DNA from 3 places in the Bacillus cereus group sp. RP37 genome. Region 3 is predicted to be linked to each of the others. Evidence: a T-box and tRNA genes for the amino acid it is inferred to sense, from the RefSeq annotation. Region 3 holds a T-box; the other regions hold tRNA genes.

Region 1 (6,992 bases), 4.1 Mb from region 3:
CTTTAGCTAATAACACTTCGTCTTTTTCATTTGTTAAATAACCTGCTACAGCAACGATATGCTTTGGTGTTTTATGTTCCATATTACGCCTCCTAGCAGTAATGAATGTTTCATATATCCCTATAAGCATATTCCCTGTCTACAACAAAATACCTTTACTAATTCAGCACCTTAATTACCTTTATAAAAAAGCCCCTATTCGATAAACGAACAGGGGCTTCTATCATATTATTCTCCTAAGTCTACGTTGTGGTAAACTTGTTGCACATCTTCTAAATCTTCTAATGCATCAACCATTTTCTCAAATTGTACTTGAGCATCTTCAGGAAGTGTTACATCACTTTGTGCAAGCATTGTTAATTCAGCAACTGTAAATTCTTCAACACCCGCATCTTTAAGTGCAGATTGTACTGAATGGAATTGATCTGGTTCAGCATATACGATAACAGCATCTTCTTCTTCTAGAATGTCACGTGCATCTACATCTGCTTCCATTAAAATTTCAAGTACTTCATCTGATGTTTTCCCTTCAAGGCCGATAACAGCTGTCGCATCAAACATGTAAGCTACAGAGCCGTTTACACCCATGTTACCACTGTTTTTGCTAAATGCAGCTCGTACATCTGCTGCAGTACGGTTTACGTTATTTGTAAGTGTATCTACAATAACCATAGCTCCATTTGGCCCAAATCCTTCATAACGAAGCTCATCATAATTTTCCTCTGAACCGCCTTTTGCTTTTTCCACTGCACGATCAATAATTGTTCTTGGTACATTATATGTTTTCGCACGCTCTAATACGACTCTTAACGCCTGGTTTGATTCTGGATCTGGCTCGCCTTGTTTTGCTGCCACATAAATTTCACGTCCAAATTTCGCGTATATACGGCTTGTATTTGCATCTTTTGATGCTTTTTTATCTTTAATATTATTCCATTTACGACCCATACTTTCCACTCTCTTTCCCGTTTTAAATCTACATAAAAATATTAATATGAAATATAATGTGTATTCAACACATTTTTAAAAGAAATATAAAAAGTTCATTTTTGATTCATATTACAGACATAATATAAATTACTATCATTTTGTTCTTTCGACAAGTTATATTATACATGAATTCCTACATTTATCACGAATTTTAGAATTACATAACATAATTTAACAAAAGAGACTCTAACATTTCTGTTAGAGTCTTTTTACATCGCCGATACCGATACTGACACTCCCGAAGGAACACGATTTTGAGTCTTTTAGGTGACATTTATATAGAGTGTTACCCTTAAAATCCTTTATTTTAAAGCATTTCAAAAATTTTGAGCTTCTTTCAACATGATAAATTAAAATGGGACGGAGCCAAAATGGAATCACAATAAAATAACTGACACCTTTTACTTTCATTTTTCTCCCTTAATTAAGTTTATCCTATTTCATTTATTACTGTGATGATTTATTTTATTATCTCTCGCTAAACAATAAGGAAAAGTAAAAAATTACCACAACATTCCCCTAATTACTTTCTATCGCTATATAATTAAAATAGGAAATTTTTTGAAATCTAAAAATTTAAAAGAAGGATGGGGGAGAGTTATTATGACACATTCAAATGAGAAAAAAGCATATGGTCTTAAAGGGATAGGAGAAAAACTAAACCCAACTATCTATCAAGTGAGATTCATGAAATTAGATGAACCAATTCAATTTGAGTCGTTTCCTGAATTAAAGGAATTAGGGGACTGGTTGAGTACTTCAACGCAAATGTGATCGTGCCACTCAACTATGTACAAGTACAACAGAGAAGAATTTGAAAAGAAGTTTTTAGAAATTACGAAATTAACAGCTGATCATGTGCTAATATCTACTGGTGGTGTCGGATTTAACTTCATGTCACCAGGATGGGGAGATTCTCTCTAGAGTGCTGGAAACGATTCTTGTATATACAAGAATCTACTGACATTTTATATAGTAATGGAATTATATAAAGGGATAAAAATGAATGTTCGTTTTTATCCCTTTATTGTTTCGCAGTTTGCTCTAATTCCTTAATAGCTTTTAATTGTTGTTTATATAACAGAGCTGTTCCTTCTTCCAAAGTTTTACTCGTTAAAAAGAAATACTCTTCGATCTTTAGTCGTATTAGATAAATAAACTGTTCTTTCAAATGGATTTTTTGTTCTTCTTAATCCCCCTATTACAGAAGGGTTATTTTTAACGCTTCCTCAAGCATTGTATCGAAATCATTATATATTTTCATCACTGTGCCAGATGGTTTATCAAGTTCTAGATAAGTACCGTCTGATAAGTTTTTGCAAAACCACGCAATATTTGAATCCCCAAAGAAAAGATACTCTTTTTGAAATTCATTTTCATACCAAATCTCATTCGTATCTATAAAGCCGCAAATATGTTCATCTTTTTCTGTTTCTAGTAAAGGAGAATCGACTCCGTAAAGGACCAATCCATCAAAGTCTAAACCATTTACAGTTTTAAGAAACTCTTCGTATTCACTCGGTAAGTCAACATTAAATTTCTCTTTTACGTGTTTTCTTAATCTATGAACTTCAGTATCTGTTGCTGGTGTGTTCAAATTAAAGTTAACACTTTTCAGTATATCTCCAATTTCTAAAATCAGATTTTTCCACATAAAAAAAACTTCTTTCTAAGAGTATTTATTCTCCTTTAGGATAACTATTATATTTGGGTATAGATCAAGTTATATCTGCACTATCTCCATCTTGTAAGTGTCTAGTTAATGTAAACCATTGTTTGAACTTCTATCAGTTATTTTAGGACTTTCTTTTACATGTTTGCTTCTGAATCCCATATCTCTATAAATTCAAAACCTTTTAAATCACTTTCTAAAATTGCATTTCTTAATTCGTCAGACACTAAAACAGTAGAGAAGTGTAATCTTTGATTTAAATAGGTTTTAAATATTATCTGCCCTTCAACTATATTAGGCAAAAATGCGTATTTTTCGAAACCTATTATTAATCCTGTACTTAGTTTTTCAAAAACTGCTTTATTGTAGTCAATTGCATCAATTGTATTTAAAACGTTTATTAGGTAATAAAATTCACCTGTAACATTATGAGTTAGCGGAAGAAACTCAACATTATTGCAAATTAAAGGCTCTAATACCTCTTTTGCTTTTCTACTAACCATTGGCGTGCCAAGTTCCCCCCAGAACATAGGACAATCACTATGGTTATCTCCTTCTACACATTCAACAAGAATTTCTCCCCATGAATCAGATAACTTTATTGCCAAATCAATTTTTTCATCAAAATATTTTTTACGGTCTTCTTTCAAATTTAATAGTTGAAAAGATTTATAGTTATCAAATAAGCTTTTTAATTGCCAAATTTTCATACCTTTTACTCCTTTATAATTTAATTAGTAAAACAATTAAGATTATTCAGGTTGATTTAATTTTAAACTACCGTCCAATAATCTTTCTCTTATATTCTGCAAAGCTGCAACTGCTCGATTACCCCCAAAGCGTTTAACTTCGCCTAATACTCTGTATACTTCTCTTATATACTCTGGACCATGATCACCTATATGTAATGCTTCAGTAGTCACATATTCATTCACTTTATACGGTAAAAATACCCCATTAGCAGCAGAAGCATGATGTATCTCAATCTCTTTTAATAATTCCTGTACTTCCACTGTCCTGCTATCATTTCAAGCTACAATGTGATGTGCTGCATTAGAATATGGGATTGCTTCAATTCCTGCAGCCTTAAGTTCTTCACGTAATACTTTAGATGCTATATACGAATCGGGATACTCATTTTTTTACATTTACTCTATCAAGAACTTTATCCACATAATCTTTTATTACTTCTTGTACACCCTTAATTCTACTTCTTCCACCAGTTTCGGAAAACATAAATGTATCACGAGCTTCTTGTAAAGCTTCAAAAGCCTTTATATGATTGTTACCAAAGCCACTAGTACCTGCAAATGCAAATCGTTCTTTCAATGGTAATTGATTTGAAACGGACGAGATACCTTCTGATAATTTTGTTAGATTCGCACCTTTTTCGATATTATCATCTGATAAATTTCCATCAACTAAATTACCATTATAACGTTCATCAGCATTACGTTAACCTATAAGAATTAACGTAATAGGCGATACATTAACATTAATTTGAACACACAAAAAAAGCGTCCCCACAAAGTAGGAACGCTTGATATTACTGTATACTCACGATTAATTGAAGATAAAAACAAATAAAAAAAGACGATCACTCGTCTTTTAACCGATACCGATGGTCGGGGTCGAACCGACACTCCCGAAGGAACACGATTTTGAGTCGTGCGCGTCTGCCAATTCCGCCACATCGGCACAAAAGAAAAGGCGGCAACCGGATTTGAACCGGTGATAAAGGTTTTGCAGACCTCTGCCTTACCACTTGGCTATGCCGCCATATTAAATTTCATTGGAGCGGAAGACGGGATTCGAACCCGCGACCCCAACCTTGGCAAGGTTGTATTCTACCACTGAACTACTTCCGCAAAAATGGCTGGGCTAGCTGGATTCGAACCAGCGCATGACGGAGTCAAAGTCCGTTGCCTTACCGCTTGGCTATAGCCCATCGATTTCTTACTTAATTATATGTAAGTATCCATTAGATTATTTGTAATTTTAAAAATAAAAATGGGGCGACTGATGGGAATCGAACCCACGAATGCCGGAGCCACAATCCGGTGCGTTAACCACTTCGCCACAACCGCCATGTTGTGTAAATATATTTGGCAGGGGCAGTAGGAATCGAACCCACACTGGAGGTTTTGGAGACCTCAGTTCTACCTTTAAACTATGCCCCTATGTAAATGGTGGAGGGGGGCAGATTCGAACTGCCGAACCCGAAGGAGCGGATTTACAGTCCGCCGCGTTTAGCCACTTCGCTACCCCTCCGAAACTTACATGGTGCCGGCTAGAGGACTTGAACCCCCAACCTACTGATTACAAGTCAGTTGCTCTACCAATTGAGCTAAGCCGGCGTATTTTATTAAAATAAATGGTGGCTCGGGACGGAATCGAACCGCCGACACGAGGATTTTCAGTCCTCTGCTCTACCGACTGAGCTACCGAGCCTTATTAAAATGGCGGTCCCGACCGGGGTCGAACCGGCGATCTCCTGCGTGACAGGCAGGCATGTTAACCACTACACCACGGGACCATTTGGTTGCGGGGACAGGATTTGAACCTGCGACCTTCGGGTTATGAGCCCGACGAGCTACCGTGCTGCTCCACCCCGCGACAATATTATTCATATAATTTATATGGTGGAGGATGACGGGATCGAACCGCCGACCCCCTGCTTGTAAGGCAGGTGCTCTCCCAGCTGAGCTAATCCTCCAAAAGTGGTGACCCGTACGGGATTCGAACCCGTGTTACCGCCGTGAAAGGGCGGTGTCTTAACCACTTGACCAACGGGCCAAATATTATAAATCCTATGGCGGAGAGCAAGGGATTCGAACCCTTGATACGCTTGTGACGTATACACGATTTCCAATCGTGCTCCTTCGGCCAACTCGGACAGCTCTCCAATGGCTCCGCAGGTAGGAATCGAACCTACGACCGATCGGTTAACAGCCGATAGCTCTACCGCTGAGCTACTGCGGAATAATATTGCCTGGCAACGTCCTACTCTCACAGGGACAAGGTCCCAACTACCATCGGCGCTAGAGAGCTTAACTTCCGTGTTCGGTATGGGAACGGGTGTGACCTCTCTGCCATCATTACCAGACATTATTCTTTTGAGACAATCATTATTATAACTTATTCACTTTAAAAGTCAATAAGTTTTTTATGTTCTCTCAAAACTAGATAACATTTGCTTCATATTATATGGTTAAGTCCTCGATCTATTAGTATTCGTCAGCTCCACATGTCACCATGCTTCCACCTCGAACCTATCAACCTGATCATCTTTCAGGGATCTTACTAGCTTACGCTATGGGAAATCTCATCTTGAGGGGGGCTTCATGCTTAGATGCTTTCAGCACTTATCCCTTCCGCACATAGCTACCCAGCTATGCCCTTGGCAGAACAACTGGTACACCAGCGGTGCGTCCATCCCGGTCCTCTCGTACTAAGGACAGCTCCTCTCAAATTTCCTACGCCCACGACGGATAGGGACCGAACTGTCTCACGACGTTCTGAACCCAGCTCGCGTACCGCTTTAATGGGCGAACAGCCCAACCCTTGGGACCGACTACAGCCCCAGGATGCGATGAGCCGACATCGAGGTGCCAAACCTCCCCGTCGATGTGGACTCTTGGGGGAGATAAGCCTGTTATCCCCGGGGTAGCTTTTATCCGTTGAGCGATGGCCCTTCCATGCGGAACCACCGGATCACTAAGCCCGACTTTCGTCCCTGCTCGACTTGTAGGTCTCGCAGTCAAGCTCCCTTATGCCTTTGCACTCTACGAATGATTTCCAACCATTCTGAGGGAACCTTTGGGCGCCTCCGTTACACTTTAGGAGGCGACCGCCCCAGTCAAACTGCCCACCTGACACTGTCTCCCGGGTCGATAAGACCCGTAGGTTAGAATTTCAATACAGTCAGGGCGGTATCCCACCAGCGCCTCCACCGAAGCTAGCGCTCCGGTTTCAATGGCTCCCGCCTATCCTGTACAAACTGTACCAAAATTCAATATCAGGCTACAGTAAAGCTCCACGGGGTCTTTCCGTCCTGTCGCGGGTAACCTGCATCTTCACAGGTACTATAATTTCACCGAGTCTCTGGTTGAGACAGTGCCCAAATCGTTACACCTTTCGTGCGGGTCGGAACTTACCCGACAAGGAATTTCGCTACCTTAGGACCGTTATAGTTACGGCCGCCGTTTACTGGGGCTTCAGTTCAGAGCTTCGCTTACGCTAACCCCTCTCCTTAACCTTCCAGCACCGGGCAGGTGTCAGCCCCTATACTTCGCCTTACGGCTTCGCAGAGACCTGTGTTTTTGCTAAA
Region 2 (6,992 bases), 3.9 Mb from region 3:
AGCCCCAGTAAACGGCGGCCGTAACTATAACGGTCCTAAGGTAGCGAAATTCCTTGTCGGGTAAGTTCCGACCCGCACGAAAGGTGTAACGATTTGGGCACTGTCTCAACCAGAGACTCGGTGAAATTATAGTACCTGTGAAGATGCAGGTTACCCGCGACAGGACGGAAAGACCCCGTGGAGCTTTACTGTAGCCTGATATTGAATTTTGGTACAGTTTGTACAGGATAGGCGGGAGCCATTGAAACCGGAGCGCTAGCTTCGGTGGAGGCGCTGGTGGGATACCGCCCTGACTGTATTGAAATTCTAACCTACGGGTCTTATCGACCCGGGAGACAGTGTCAGGTGGGCAGTTTGACTGGGGCGGTCGCCTCCTAAAGTGTAACGGAGGCGCCCAAAGGTTCCCTCAGAATGGTTGGAAATCATTCGTAGAGTGCAAAGGCATAAGGGAGCTTGACTGCGAGACCTACAAGTCGAGCAGGGACGAAAGTCGGGCTTAGTGATCCGGTGGTTCCGCATGGAAGGGCCATCGCTCAACGGATAAAAGCTACCCCGGGGATAACAGGCTTATCTCCCCCAAGAGTCCACATCGACGGGGAGGTTTGGCACCTCGATGTCGGCTCATCGCATCCTGGGGCTGTAGTCGGTCCCAAGGGTTGGGCTGTTCGCCCATTAAAGCGGTACGCGAGCTGGGTTCAGAACGTCGTGAGACAGTTCGGTCCCTATCCGTCGTGGGCGTAGGAAATTTGAGAGGAGCTGTCCTTAGTACGAGAGGACCGGGATGGACGCACCGCTGGTGTACCAGTTGTTCTGCCAAGGGCATAGCTGGGTAGCTATGTGCGGAAGGGATAAGTGCTGAAAGCATCTAAGCATGAAGCCCCCCTCAAGATGAGATTTCCCATAGCGTAAGCTAGTAAGATCCCTGAAAGATGATCAGGTTGATAGGTTCGAGGTGGAAGCATGGTGACATGTGGAGCTGACGAATACTAATAGATCGAGGACTTAACCATATAATATGAAGCAATGTTATCTAGTTTTGAAAGAATATAAAAAAACTTGTTGACTTTAAAAGTAAAATAAGTTAAAATGATTCTTGTCTTAAATGAATACAGTCTGGTAATGATGGCAGAGAGGTCACACCCGTTCCCATACCGAACACGGAAGTTAAGCTCTCTAGCGCCGATGGTAGTTGGGACCTTGTCCCTGTGAGAGTAGGACGTTGCCAGGCAAAATGGAGGATTAGCTCAGCTGGGAGAGCACCTGCCTTACAAGCAGGGGGTCGGCGGTTCGATCCCGTCATCCTCCACCATATATGTCGGAGGGGTAGCGAAGTGGCTAAACGCGGCGGACTGTAAATCCGCTCCTTCGGGTTCGGCAGTTCGAATCTGCCCCCCTCCACCATTCTTAATTAATGGGCTATAGCCAAGCGGTAAGGCAACGGACTTTGACTCCGTCATGCGCTGGTTCGAATCCAGCTAGCCCAGCCATTAAGAGCCATTAGCTCAGTTGGTAGAGCATCTGACTTTTAATCAGAGGGTCGAAGGTTCGAATCCTTCATGGCTCACCATTTTAATCAAATATGCGGGTGTGGCGGAATTGGCAGACGCACTAGACTTAGGATCTAGCGCCTTTGGCGTGGGGGTTCGACTCCCTTCACCCGCACTTTTAATGAAATAACTCAAACATGTCTTGCGGAAGTAGTTCAGTGGTAGAATACAACCTTGCCAAGGTTGGGGTCGCGGGTTCGAATCCCGTCTTCCGCTCCAATTTTCAATATGACATGCCGGGGTGGCGGAACAGGCAGACGCACAGGACTTAAAATCCTGCGGTGGGTGACCACCGTGCGGGTTCGACCCCCGCCCTCGGCACCATATGCGCCCGTAGCTCAATTGGATAGAGCGTTTGACTACGGATCAAGAGGTTAGGGGTTCGACTCCTCTCGGGCGCGCTTTTATTAACGGGAAGTGGCTCAGCTTGGTAGAGCACCTGGTTTGGGACCAGGGGGTCGCAGGTTCAAATCCTGTCTTCCCGATATTCCCAAAAACATGGGGCCTTAGCTCAGCTGGGAGAGCGCCTGCCTTGCACGCAGGAGGTCAGCGGTTCGATCCCGCTAGGCTCCACTTTATTTATTATATGTCTCGGAGGTATACCCAAGTTCGGCTGAAGGGATCGGTCTTGAAAACCGACAGGCGGTGAGAATCGCGCGGGGGTTCGAATCCCTCTACCTCCTCCATTTTCTTTTTAAATGGTTTAGATACATATAATAATAAAATTTTATTTTTTCCTTCATGGAGGTATACCCAAGTTCGGCTGAAGGGATCGGTCTTGAAAACCGACAGGCGGCGAGAGTCGCGCGGGGGTTCGAATCCCTCTACCTCCTCCATTTTTTAAAAAACATTATATTGTCGCGGGGTGGAGCAGCACGGTAGCTCGTCGGGCTCATAACCCGAAGGTCGCAGGTTCAAATCCTGTCCCCGCAACCAAATGGTCCCGTGGTGTAGTGGTTAACATGCCTGCCTGTCACGCAGGAGATCGCCGGTTCGACCCCGGTCGGGACCGCCATTTATGTTGGCTCGGTAGCTCAGTCGGTAGAGCAGAGGACTGAAAATCCTCGTGTCGGCGGTTCGATTCCGTCCCGAGCCACCATTTTTTTTATGCCGGCTTAGCTCAATTGGTAGAGCAACTGACTTGTAATCAGTAGGTTGGGGGTTCAAGTCCTCTAGCCGGCATCCTTTAGGGGCATAGTTTAAAGGTAGAACTGAGGTCTCCAAAACCTCCAGTGTGGGTTCGATTCCTACTGCCCCTGTAAAAGTATATGGGCCTATAGCTCAGCTGGTTAGAGCGCACGCCTGATAAGCGTGAGGTCGATGGTTCGAGTCCATTTAGGCCCACCATATATATTATTCCGCAGTAGCTCAGTGGTAGAGCTATCGGCTGTTAACCGATCGGTCGTAGGTTCGAGTCCTACCTGCGGAGCCATGGCCCGTTGGTCAAGTGGTTAAGACACCGCCCTTTCACGGCGGTAACACGGGTTCGAATCCCGTACGGGTCATAAAAAAAAGAGTCAGCAATATGCTGACTCTTTTTTATTGTGCGTTAATCCTCCTTTATCAACTGATTTTCCTGAAATAAATAAAGGAATTTAGGAAAAGCTATGGTATGTATAAAAAGGAGGAGACAAAAATGACACGAGTGAGAGACTGTATGAGTACTCATATTGTACATTGTACACCGCTAGACAATGTATATGAGGCTGCTGTAAAGATGAAAGAAGAATCGATTGGATTGATTCCGGTTGTTGAAAATGAGCAAGTTGTTGGGCTTGTTACGGACCGAGATTTAGTTGTTCGAGGGATTGCTGAGAAACATCCTGGATCTAATAAAATTACAAATGTAATGACAACAAACATTGTTTCAGTTTCTCCAGATGATTCTATTGAAAAAGCCACAGAGTTAATGGCACAGTATCAAATTAGACGATTACCAGTAGTTGAGAGTGGTCAACTCGTTGGGATGCTAGCACTAGGTGATTTAGCTATAAGAGAATCGGCAGATGATCAAGCTGGATTTGCTTTAAGTGAAATCTCGGAGCATACGGAATGAAGAAAGATTTTAATTAGTGGGGTAAGTTACGTATAAAAATCAGATGCATTATTCTAGTATATAGAATTAAACTAATATGTTAGCATGATGTATCTGAGACATTATATAATAAGTATACAGTTAGTAATTTCGACAGTTTATTTAAATTTGTCATTCCTAATTTTAAATAAGAGAAAAAATGATATACTGATAGATATAAGTATTATGAAAGATTTTGAATATAACAATATTCATTGTTAGTGATGTAATAATGGATTAATATTTCCTATGTAGACAAAAGGGAGGGGGAATTATATGAGGGCTGTACAGCGCGATCCAAATTGGAATTTGGTTACAGATACATATATAGAACCAAATAATTTCGCTGAATTATTTTCTTTGCTTGTACCTTGTCATCCAAAAGGTGAAGGGAAAGAACGAACTATATTAGTGTGGAAAGAAAAAGAATTTTATAAAGAAGAAAATTTAGCGGCATTTATCGTATATGGAATGAATAAAACAAAGAATTTACCGCAGTTTCATAAAGATGAAATTCCAACTTTAGTACGTATTCTTCGCTTATGCCAAGAGATTGGTTGGTATGAAGAAGCAAATACTTTTATGATAACTCAAGGATTAGCTGAGTTTGTTCACACTTCATTGGAATATGAAACATGGGATCTTTTGACGCAAGCGGTTGCTTTAAACTATTTAATTATCAAATATCGTATTGGTGAATTAACTGATGGGGATGTAGAAATCTGGGATAGAGTTAAATTTAATGAGAAATGTATAACAGACTGTAAACATCTATTATCCCATAAAGAAGTATTAGAATTTACATTCTTTTATATGTGTAAGAGAGCTAAGTTCCTATCAAAAGAGCAATTAAATAGTGATATGATGAGTCTAGCTATGTATTGTAATACTTTCGTGTATGATTTATATACACATGACTTATTACGAAAATATCGTAAGTGTACAGACTTCTTATCATATTATGGACCTAGTCAAGCGGTGTTAGCTTGTCAAAGAGCTGTACTTTCTCAAATTTCAGATCGATTAGACCCATTGAAAACTACTCATGTAGATGATTATTTATATGTAATGAAAGAAATGATGGAGCATATGACGATAGGAATAATGGATCGATATGATCATTTTATCGGAAAGTTATTATCATATGTGCCATTTTTCGAAATGATTCAAGTTCCACAACATGCATATTATTGTGAAGAATTATTGTATATTTGCAAGGGAATTGAATATAAAGAAGAAATATTACGCAATTATATATTTATACAATTACATGATTGTTTACCATCATTCTTTAAACTATTTCTTAAAAATAAGCGTTATGCAACAATTCATGATATTCTGTTCTATTGGTGCGATGATGAACAAAGAATGAGCTTAGAGAAAAAATATAATCTTAGTTTTATTTATGAAAAATATGCTTGCGGATAAAAGAGCATTTTCTATATAAATTAAAAAGGATCTCAAGTTTATGTGAGATCCTTTTTTTGTTAGTAAAGTAAGGAGAACGCAATTAAGACGAGAAATAACATTCCATAAAGGAGAAATTGTGCCGTATAGCTTCCTTGTATACCAAAAAAAGTATTTGTTTTTTTATATAAATTCAATATATATTTTAGCGGATTATCTTTGAAAGATTGGTACACAGTGTCTCCTCTTTCTAAGCTTCTTGTTCGTGTTTTTTGTTATTAGGGACATGAATGTACCTAGCTATGAATAATAAAACAGCCATAAAGCATACGGGAAATACGGTAGTTAAATAAAAACCATTACTAATAATATTTGTTATTAGGGCACTTAATAGAAAGACGGCATTATAAATATGGGCAATTTTTTGTTTTAGTTGTACTTGAAAGGCTTCCATCATAATTTCTAAAGTAACAAAAGCAATGATAATAGATAAAAATACAGTATTTGTATTGTAAATGATTAAACAAAAAATTAAACCTAAAAAGGCTAAGTATTCAATTAAGAGAGATATATTGATATTGCGTGGCATACAATTTACCTAACTAAATATGGCAGTGGGTTTACTGCATTTGTTTTTTCAAAATTCCACTCTCCATTGTGTAATTCAAAATGAAGATGTTGCCCGTATGAATGACCTGTGTTTCCCATATGACCTACTAATTGTCCAGCTTGTACTTGATCACCAGCTTGTACAGTGCGATCTTTCATGTGAGCATAGACTGTCGTATATAATTTCCCGTTTATTTGATGGGCGATGAACACAACATTGCCATAGCTAGCTGAATAATATGATTTCACAACTTTACCTGCAGCCGCCGCCTGGATAGAGACATTACCCTGAGCTGCAATATCTATACCATAATGCATTTGTTCCCAGCGCATATCAAAGGTTGAGCTAACTCTTCCTTGAGTAGGGAATTTAAAAACTGCTGGAATTGAAGTAGGTTGAGCTGTTTGAGCTTGTGATTGCGTTTGCGTTTGATTTTGCACCACATAATGTTTTGCCACATATCCGTATCCTGTGCCAAAACGAATTTTATACCAAGTTCCTACAGTTTCCACTACTTGTATTTGTGTACCATTTTGTAATGAGCCAAGTAGTGCGCTACTTGTACTAGCGTTGCTACGTACATTAAGTTTAGGTGTTGCAACTGTGTATTTCGTATTATTTTGAACTGTGATGCCTTTTACTAAAGGCTGTGAACCATTAGACACGAATGCCTTTTGTACGTAACCTGTTTTGCCATTATGTAAAATTTTATACCAATCACCTTGTTCTTCTTGAATGGTAACGAATTTCCCATTTGGTAATACATCTAAAATTGAAGATTCTAAATTAGGTTCAGAACGAACGTTTAATGCATTGGCATTAACGATGTATTGATTATTAGATTGAAGTTTGTTTTTTAGTAGAATAGCATCTTTTTGTACGTAACCTACTTTATTATTAACAGATACTTTATACCAGCCATTAGTTGTTTCAAGTATGTTCACTTTCGTATTAAAGCGGATTGTATCAATTGATGAGCTATTTGCGTTATCTTTTGTATGTAAGGCTACTTGATCGACTTTTACATATCCAGTTTTCACATTAGATAATTGTTCAGCGTTGGCTGTTTGTACATTTGTTTCTCCCATAGAAGGAAGTAAAGAGGCAATTGCGACAGTAGTTGCTGTTAAAGCAGTAGCTTTCATATTCATATAATAGAGACCTCCTCTAGTTGTATAGTTGTAATTTTATTATAGTATAAAGATATAATATAGTGGGTGTATTCACATAAATGTAATATGAAATCAATATAAAAATAAATTTTTTGAGGATAATGATTCCTTTTTATCCAATTAATTAGGATAATAATTTCTAAGATAGAATATAAGTATTATATAGTTCTGTTATTTTGTTG
Region 3 (6,992 bases):
TAAAAGTTGGAGAACTAGATGATAAAAAAGAAAATTTATTTTATTTTAATATTGGTATTAAAGTAAACGTTCTGGACTTTACTTGGGTAGTTTATCATAATGATGAACTACGATTAGGTAGTCCATGGAGTCTATATTCAAGACTTTTAATTTCTCCAGATACTAGAATTAAGCCCGTACTATTTAGCGATTATGACAGCTTAGAAAAAATTTTAAAAATTGCTTTAGGTATGTATGAAGATTTTAAACAAGAATTAATTCCTATCTATTCATAATTTTATATATAAGAAAGGCAATCTTATCTTATATATAAAAAAAGAAAATCCGACTTACAAGAGCCGGATTTCTTCATGTATCTAACATGTATACTGTTTTATTTGATCTAATATTAAAAATTAGGGAGGAGTAATTATTGGCGTATTCATTACAACCTGAAATACAAGCCTGCCTTACAAAAATTGATTTTATTAAGAGATATAAAGCATTATCAGAAAAATTTTCTGATAGAGAAAATACATTTAAAAACTATGAAAATGAAAAAGCTATTGAAGTATTCGAGTCTCTTGGCTATAAAGCTCGTTACAATAAAAAAGAAGACTTTTTTATTGTAGGAGAAGTAAAAAACAAAGATGTCTACACCTTTAGATTCAACATCAGCTTAAAATATGGTGTTGCTGAATTGATTTGGGAGGCATGTCATAACGGTGAAGTTAGAGCTGGAGACCCATGGGACATATTTATACGATTGTTATCAAATGACACGGAAAAAGTACCCGTGCTATATTTCCACAGTTACGATGAACTCAAAGAAATCATGAAAATTGCCTTTGAAATGTACGAAGATTTCAAGCGAGAATTAATTCCTATTTATTCATAATGTAAAAAGCTACCAAAGACAACTAAAATAGTTACTTCGAGTAGCTTTTATTTATATATATTAAAGTTATTTATTTTCCTCTTTCTGAACATATACATAAGCATCTTTCTGCTCTTTATGTATATCCACCTTCGAATTCTCTGCAAGCTGACCCGCATTTAGCAAAGAAAAAATAATGAGCGCTTCTAGTGACATTTCGTTTTACCACTCCTTTCTATTTGTTATACGTTTATCATACCGCTTACATGTGATTTCCGTATGAACTCGAAAAGGAGATTACAACAAAAAGGTTACAGGCATACGAATGCACGCTATAATAACCATAAAATAGGAGGTGGATTCTTTTTGACAATAAACCAAATGGTTCAACTCGGAAGTTCATTTATGTTGTTTATTACTTCAGCACTTATGAGTTGGTATCAGGGGAGTAATCTAATAGATTATCCTGATGAATGGAAATATAGCGCTAAGTTTACAAATTACTTTAAAGGCACCGTTTCAAATTACGAAGATATTTATCAAATCGACTTCTTTATATATGCAGCAAAATTTTATCCAACAGCATTTGTTCTTATGCTCATTAGCTTACTTTATATGCTCATATTAATTCTTCATATTTTATTTACAAGAAAAGATCAGGCAATCTAAATTCATACATAAAAACCCCGAATCATAGACTTTTCAGCCTACAATTCGGGGTACTATTTGTTTTATATTCGTTTCTGATTAGTAACGAATTAAGAAATATTTCTTCTTACCACGGCGAATGATTGTGAATTTACCTTCGATGCGGTCGTTTTCTGTTACAACGTAGTCTAATGCTTGTGTACGCTCACCGTTTACGTAGATTGCGCCGTTCGTTACATCTTCACGTGCTTGACGTTTTGATGGAGAGATTTTGCTTTCTACAAGTAAGTCGATTAATACTGTATCTTCTGCAGTACGTTCTACAGATGGTACGTCTTTGAATCCTTGTTCGATTTCGCTTGCAGTCAGTTCTGCTACAGAACCGCTGAATAATGCAGCTGAAATTTTAATCGCTTGCTCTAATGCTTCTTCGCCGTGAACAAGTTTTGTCATTTCAGAACCTAATGCTTTTTGTGCTGCACGTTTTTCTGGTGCTTCAGCTACTTGCTTTTCAAGCTCAAGAATTTCTTCATGAGATAAGAATGTGAAGTATTTTAAGTATTTAACAACATCGCGGTCATCTGTGTTGATCCAGAATTGGTAGAACTCGTAAGGAGTTGTTTTTTCTGGGTCTAACCAAATTGCGCCGCCTTCTGTTTTACCAAACTTCGTACCGTCAGATTTTGTAACTAGTGGAATTGTTAAACCGAATGCTTTCGCATCTTCTTCTGATTTACGGATTAATTCAAGACCAGCTGTAATGTTACCCCATTGGTCACTACCACCGATTTGCAGGCGGCAATTATGGTGTTGGTATAAGTTTAAGAAGTCGTATGATTGTAAAATCATGTAACTGAACTCAGTGAATGAAATACCAGTCTCTAAACGAGATGCTACTGTATCTTTTGCTAACATATAGTTTAAACCGAAGTTTTTACCGATATCGCGTAAGAATGAAATTACATCTAAGTTACCAAGCCAGTCATAGTTGTTAGCCATTGTTGCTGGGTTGTCCACGTTTTCGAACTCTAAGAAGTTTGAAAGTTGGTTTTTAATGCTTTCTGTGTAGTAAGCAACTGTATCTTTCGTATTTAATGTACGCTCTGCTTTTTTACCACTTGGGTCACCGATCATACCAGTACCTCCGCCAACTAGTGCGATTGGTTGATGACCAGCTAATTGGAAACGACGTAACATTAATACTGGTAACATATGACCAATGTGTAAGCTATCCGCTGTCGGGTCGAAACCACAGTATAATTTAACGCTTTCTTTTTCTAATAATTGCTCAAGTCCCTCAGCATCTGTTTGCTGATTAATTAGACCGCGAAATTCAAGATCTTGTAAAATACCCATATCCTACATACTCTCCTTTAAGTTCATTACTGGCGTGAAGGTTGAAAACATAAAAAAATCGCCCCTTTAAATAAGGGACGATTTTGATTATCGCGTTACCACCCTAGTTGCAGGCAAAAAAAAGCCTACCACCTTATTTACATAACGGCTTAGCACCGTCTTTTCCCTTTTGAATACAATTCAATCGAAAAAAGATGCTCTAGGGGCGTAATTCGCGATCATCTATGTGCTGATTTTCACCGGCCATCAGCTCTCTAAAACAGGGAAATGATCACTACTTCTCCCTTTCCACGCTCAATTATTCATATACTTTTCTTTATACCATCATTTATATAGGCATGTCAAATAGAGGTAGGTGTTCTCTCCTTGCCAATCCTTTACAACGTCGCAAAGAGTATCGTAATAAGAGAAAGAATTGGAACCCCAACTAATAACGATACGTGAAACACAACTGATAAATCATTCCCAATCGTCGCCTCCACAGGATCTTTCGCTGGAGAACCAAGAAAGCCAATGAATCGGTCGAAGCGACTTACCGTTTTTGGAAAATCCGGTATTTCTACATGGTCACTATCTAAATGTTGTTTTAATTTATATTCACTCTTAAAGGGATTTTCGCTCAATTTCATCCACCTCCAGCAATTGTTTCAATTTCTTTATCCCGTTATGAAGTCTCGACTTCACTGTTCCAATCGGAATGTTTAATATCTCTGCAATTTCTTTTTGCTGCATATCATGATAATAAAAAAGGATGAGGACAGCTCGCTGGTCTTCAGGAACTTTCAAAATTGCGTCCCTTACAGTAAGACGGTCTTCTTGTGAAAACTCTACCTCTTGAATTGGCACTAAAAATGGCAAAAGCGTACGCCACTTTTTTCTTCTATTTAATTTATTAATCATAAGACGATAACCAATTTGAAATAAATACGTTTTTATTTTTCCTTTCTCAAGTTCATACATATGTTTCTTACGCTCTAACGTCAAAAATGTATCTTGCACAAGGTCGATACTTAACTGTTCATCTCGGTTAAAGCGATACAAAAATGTATATAGCGCTGGTTTAATTAAAACATATAGTTTTTCCCCAGCCTCCTTATCCCCACTTTGGTACGCAAGCATGAGCTCCTCCTCAATCCCAATCTGCGCCATTTTTTTTGATCTCCTTTATTCCTTTTAACGTTAATGAAATACGGGAAATTAAATATGCACTTGCGACAATGACCCATGCTTGTGACTGATGCGTAAAAAATTGAACATATGGGTTTTGAATCGTAAATCCACTAAAAACGAAAATATTTAACGCCAGCACACATATACATGCATACACTGCAAGACAGACCGAAATTGTATCAAATACATTCCAACGAAAATATATTTTTGTTTTTGTAAAATCAATTTTATTTCCATTTTTTCGTACAATATACTTCTTATCCAACGGAATAATGATTGAAAAAATAACAATCATTATAATCCCAACTGTAATCATTGAAACTTTAAAGCCAATTGGCATCGGTAATAACAGACCACAAGAAAATACAACGATAATTCCAATTAAAGCAAAAGCAAGAAGTAATTTATTAGACATAAAAAAGCCTCCCTCATCTATTCTTTCATAAATGTATACAGACGAGGAAGGCACTTCGTTCAAATATTATTTTATTTTTTTAATAATCTTTGCAGGATTTCCGCCGACTACTACATTGTCCGGCACATCTTTCGTTACAACGGCGCCAGATGCGATCACCGCGTTGTCTCCAATTGTGACACCAGGATTAATAATCGCTCTTCCGCCAATCCATACGTTATCACCAATTGTAACTGGTTTTCCATATTCTGATCCGCTTATGCGCTCTACTGGATCAAGCGGATGTGTTGCTGTATAAATGTGAACACCTGGAGCTAACATACAGTTCACTCCGATTGTTACTGGACATACATCTAAAATTGTACAGTCAAAGTTCGCGTAAAAATTTTCGCCCACGTGAATGTTATAGCCGTAATCACACCTGAAAGAAGATTCAAGATGAATGTTATCCCCAGTCGTTCCGAATAATTCTTTTACGATTTCGCTACGCTCTTTTAATTGTACTTCTGGCGTATCATTTAATTTTCTCGTTAATATACGAGCTTGCTCCCTCTCTTGTACTAAAACTGGATCAGCCGGTATGTACATTTCTCCTAGTATCATCTTTTTCTTCTCTGTTTTCATCATACTATCCCCTTTCAACTTATATATATAAGTTGATGATATCATAAAAAAGAAAGGTCTGAACGTTATTTCGTTCAGACCTTTCTCTCTTAATCTTCCATCGTTGATAAGTCACCTGTTGGTAAGTTTAATTCCCACGCTTTTAATACGCGGCGCATAATTTTACCACTTCTCGTTTTCGGTAATTTATCTCTAAATTCAATTTGTCTTGGCGCTGCATGAGCTGCTAGGCCTTTCTTTACAAATTGACGAATCTCTTCTTTTAATTCATCAGATGGTTCGTATCCTGCTCGAAGCGCGATAAATGCTTTAATGATTTCGCCGCGCACCGGATCAGGAATACCAATTACCCCAGCTTCTGCAACAGCCGCATGCTCGATTAATTTGCTTTCTACTTCAAACGGACCAACGCGCTCACCTGACGTCATAATTACATCATCAATACGCCCTTGGAACCAGAAGTACCCATCTTCGTCCATATATGCTGAGTCACCTGATACGTACCAATCTCCCGGCATAAAGTAAGATTCATACTTTTGCTGGTTATTCCAAATTCCACGCATCATCGCTGGCCAACCTTTACCAATTGCTAAGTTGCCCATTGTGTATGGAGGCACTTCATTTCCTTCATTATCAACAATCGCTGCTTTCACACCTGGAATTGGTTTACCCATTGAACCTGGACGGATTTCCATACAAGGATAGTTACAAATAACTTGTCCACCTGTTTCTGTCATCCACCACGTATCATGAATACGAAGTCCAAATGCGTTCATACCCCAGCGAATTACTTCTGGATTTAACGGTTCACCAACGCTTAATACGTGACGAACTTGCGATAAATCATATTTTTTAATTGCGTCTTGTCCAGCACCCATTAACATACGGAAAGCTGTTGGTGCGCTGTACCAAACTGTTACACCGTAATCTTGCAGCGCTTCATACCACGCTTCTGGACTAAAGCGGCCACCTAAAATAACATTTGATGCTCCGACTAACCACGGCGCGAAAATACCGTAAGCCGTTCCTGTTACCCAGCCTGGGTCAGCTGTGCACCAATATACATCGTCCTCTTTTAAATCTAATACCCACTTCGCCGTTTGATAGTGCTGCACCATTGCGTTTTGCGCATGTAGCACACCTTTTGGCTTCCCAGTAGAACCAGATGTGTAATGTAGAATTAAACCGTCTTCACGGCCTAGCCATTCGATATGTAATTCTTTTGAAGCTTGTTCAAATAAAGGATTGAACGCTACCGTTTTACCGCCTTCTTCTACATTATCTCCAACAAGGAAGACTGTTTTTAAAGCAGGTAAATCATTTAATGGTACTCGCTCTAACAATTCAGGTGTTGTAATTAACACTTTTGCTTCGCTATCTTCTAAACGATCGCGAACTGCGCCTTCCATAAATGCTTCAAATAGCGGACCAACTATTGCTCCCAATTTCACTGCACCTAAAAGTGCAAAATATAACTCTGGGGAACGCGGCATAAAAATAAAAACGCGATCGCCTTTTTCTACATCGCCATAATTTTTCAGGACGTTTCCTGCTTTATTAGAAAAATCCTTCATTTCCTTAAATGTATATTTCTCTTTTCGCGATCCATCTTGATAATAAAGGGCTACTTTATTCTTTCGATCGGATTTCGCATGCTTATCAATTACCTCATACGCCATATTTACTCGGCCTGTTTCATTCCAAGTAAAATTTTTATTAACCTCTTCCCAGTTAAAATTCGCGTATGCCTCATCATAATTCGGCAAATTATTTTCTCCTTTAATGACAGGAAGCGTTTCTACTTTCATACTTTACATCCCCCTCCTATGTATTCTATTATCTATTATAATGATATTATTTAAAATTTTCAGTATATTTGTTGATTTTTAGACAAATTTTTAATGACAAAATTCGATTCACATC

What was found. The T-box of region 3 lies ahead of tyrS (tyrosine--tRNA ligase). A T-box ahead of a tRNA ligase gene usually reads a tRNA of that ligase, here a tRNA-Tyr.
Positions count from the first base shown of each region.
Region 1: it has a tRNA-Tyr gene. The T-box ahead of tyrS (tyrosine--tRNA ligase) is inferred to sense a tRNA for this amino acid. The anticodon was not compared.
Region 2: it has a tRNA-Tyr gene. The T-box ahead of tyrS (tyrosine--tRNA ligase) is inferred to sense a tRNA for this amino acid. The anticodon was not compared.

Region 1 is NZ_JARVHP010000001.1:4,857,675-4,864,666, forward strand. It holds gene QCI44_RS25545 (NUDIX hydrolase) at 1-82, opposite strand, end outside; gene QCI44_RS25550 (YebC/PmpR family DNA-binding transcriptional regulator) at 229-948, opposite strand; partial or broken gene QCI44_RS25555 (DUF3884 family protein) at 1,594-1,914, shown strand; gene QCI44_RS25560 (hypothetical protein) at 2,015-2,161, opposite strand; gene QCI44_RS25565 (YrhA family protein) at 2,192-2,644, opposite strand; gene QCI44_RS25570 (imm11 family protein) at 2,800-3,372, opposite strand; partial or broken gene QCI44_RS25575 (AHH domain-containing protein) at 3,415-4,051, opposite strand; tRNA gene QCI44_RS25580 (tRNA-Leu) at 4,279-4,360, opposite strand; tRNA gene QCI44_RS25585 (tRNA-Cys) at 4,371-4,441, opposite strand; tRNA gene QCI44_RS25590 (tRNA-Gly) at 4,456-4,530, opposite strand; tRNA gene QCI44_RS25595 (tRNA-Gln) at 4,536-4,610, opposite strand; tRNA gene QCI44_RS25600 (tRNA-His) at 4,674-4,749, opposite strand; tRNA gene QCI44_RS25605 (tRNA-Trp) at 4,769-4,842, opposite strand; tRNA gene QCI44_RS25610 (tRNA-Tyr) at 4,850-4,933, opposite strand; tRNA gene QCI44_RS25615 (tRNA-Thr) at 4,944-5,019, opposite strand; tRNA gene QCI44_RS25620 (tRNA-Phe) at 5,038-5,113, opposite strand; tRNA gene QCI44_RS25625 (tRNA-Asp) at 5,123-5,198, opposite strand; tRNA gene QCI44_RS25630 (tRNA-Met) at 5,202-5,278, opposite strand; tRNA gene QCI44_RS25635 (tRNA-Val) at 5,303-5,378, opposite strand; tRNA gene QCI44_RS25640 (tRNA-Glu) at 5,384-5,458, opposite strand; tRNA gene QCI44_RS25645 (tRNA-Ser) at 5,476-5,567, opposite strand; tRNA gene QCI44_RS25650 (tRNA-Asn) at 5,570-5,644, opposite strand; rRNA gene rrf (5S ribosomal RNA) at 5,653-5,768, opposite strand; rRNA gene QCI44_RS25660 (23S ribosomal RNA) at 5,870-6,992, opposite strand, start outside.
Region 2 is NZ_JARVHP010000001.1:4,631,461-4,638,452, reverse strand. It holds rRNA gene QCI44_RS24620 (23S ribosomal RNA) at 1-1,010, shown strand, start outside; rRNA gene rrf (5S ribosomal RNA) at 1,113-1,228, shown strand; tRNA gene QCI44_RS24610 (tRNA-Val) at 1,234-1,309, shown strand; tRNA gene QCI44_RS24605 (tRNA-Tyr) at 1,318-1,401, shown strand; tRNA gene QCI44_RS24600 (tRNA-Gln) at 1,413-1,487, shown strand; tRNA gene QCI44_RS24595 (tRNA-Lys) at 1,492-1,567, shown strand; tRNA gene QCI44_RS24590 (tRNA-Leu) at 1,582-1,662, shown strand; tRNA gene QCI44_RS24585 (tRNA-Gly) at 1,692-1,766, shown strand; tRNA gene QCI44_RS24580 (tRNA-Leu) at 1,783-1,871, shown strand; tRNA gene QCI44_RS24575 (tRNA-Arg) at 1,875-1,948, shown strand; tRNA gene QCI44_RS24570 (tRNA-Pro) at 1,959-2,032, shown strand; tRNA gene QCI44_RS24565 (tRNA-Ala) at 2,048-2,120, shown strand; tRNA gene QCI44_RS24560 (tRNA-Ser) at 2,141-2,233, shown strand; tRNA gene QCI44_RS24555 (tRNA-Ser) at 2,291-2,383, shown strand; tRNA gene QCI44_RS24550 (tRNA-Met) at 2,407-2,483, shown strand; tRNA gene QCI44_RS24545 (tRNA-Asp) at 2,487-2,562, shown strand; tRNA gene QCI44_RS24540 (tRNA-Phe) at 2,571-2,646, shown strand; tRNA gene QCI44_RS24535 (tRNA-Thr) at 2,657-2,729, shown strand; tRNA gene QCI44_RS24530 (tRNA-Trp) at 2,736-2,806, shown strand; tRNA gene QCI44_RS24525 (tRNA-Ile) at 2,818-2,894, shown strand; tRNA gene QCI44_RS24520 (tRNA-Asn) at 2,905-2,979, shown strand; tRNA gene QCI44_RS24515 (tRNA-Glu) at 2,981-3,052, shown strand; gene QCI44_RS24510 (CBS domain-containing protein) at 3,184-3,603, shown strand; gene QCI44_RS24505 (DUF3965 domain-containing protein) at 3,898-5,049, shown strand; gene QCI44_RS24500 (hypothetical protein) at 5,279-5,617, opposite strand; gene QCI44_RS24495 (SH3 domain-containing protein) at 5,623-6,789, opposite strand.
Region 3 is NZ_JARVHP010000001.1:778,231-785,222, reverse strand. It holds gene QCI44_RS04150 (hypothetical protein) at 1-275, shown strand, start outside; gene QCI44_RS04145 (hypothetical protein) at 413-877, shown strand; gene QCI44_RS04140 (hypothetical protein) at 944-1,072, opposite strand; gene QCI44_RS04135 (YjdJ family protein) at 1,136-1,525, shown strand; gene tyrS (tyrosine--tRNA ligase) at 1,604-2,860, opposite strand; T-box leader at 2,931-3,160, opposite strand; gene QCI44_RS04125 (hypothetical protein) at 3,238-3,483, opposite strand; gene QCI44_RS04120 (RNA polymerase sigma factor) at 3,464-4,009, opposite strand; gene QCI44_RS04115 (hypothetical protein) at 3,990-4,445, opposite strand; gene QCI44_RS04110 (maltose acetyltransferase domain-containing protein) at 4,512-5,072, opposite strand; gene acsA (acetate--CoA ligase) at 5,159-6,877, opposite strand.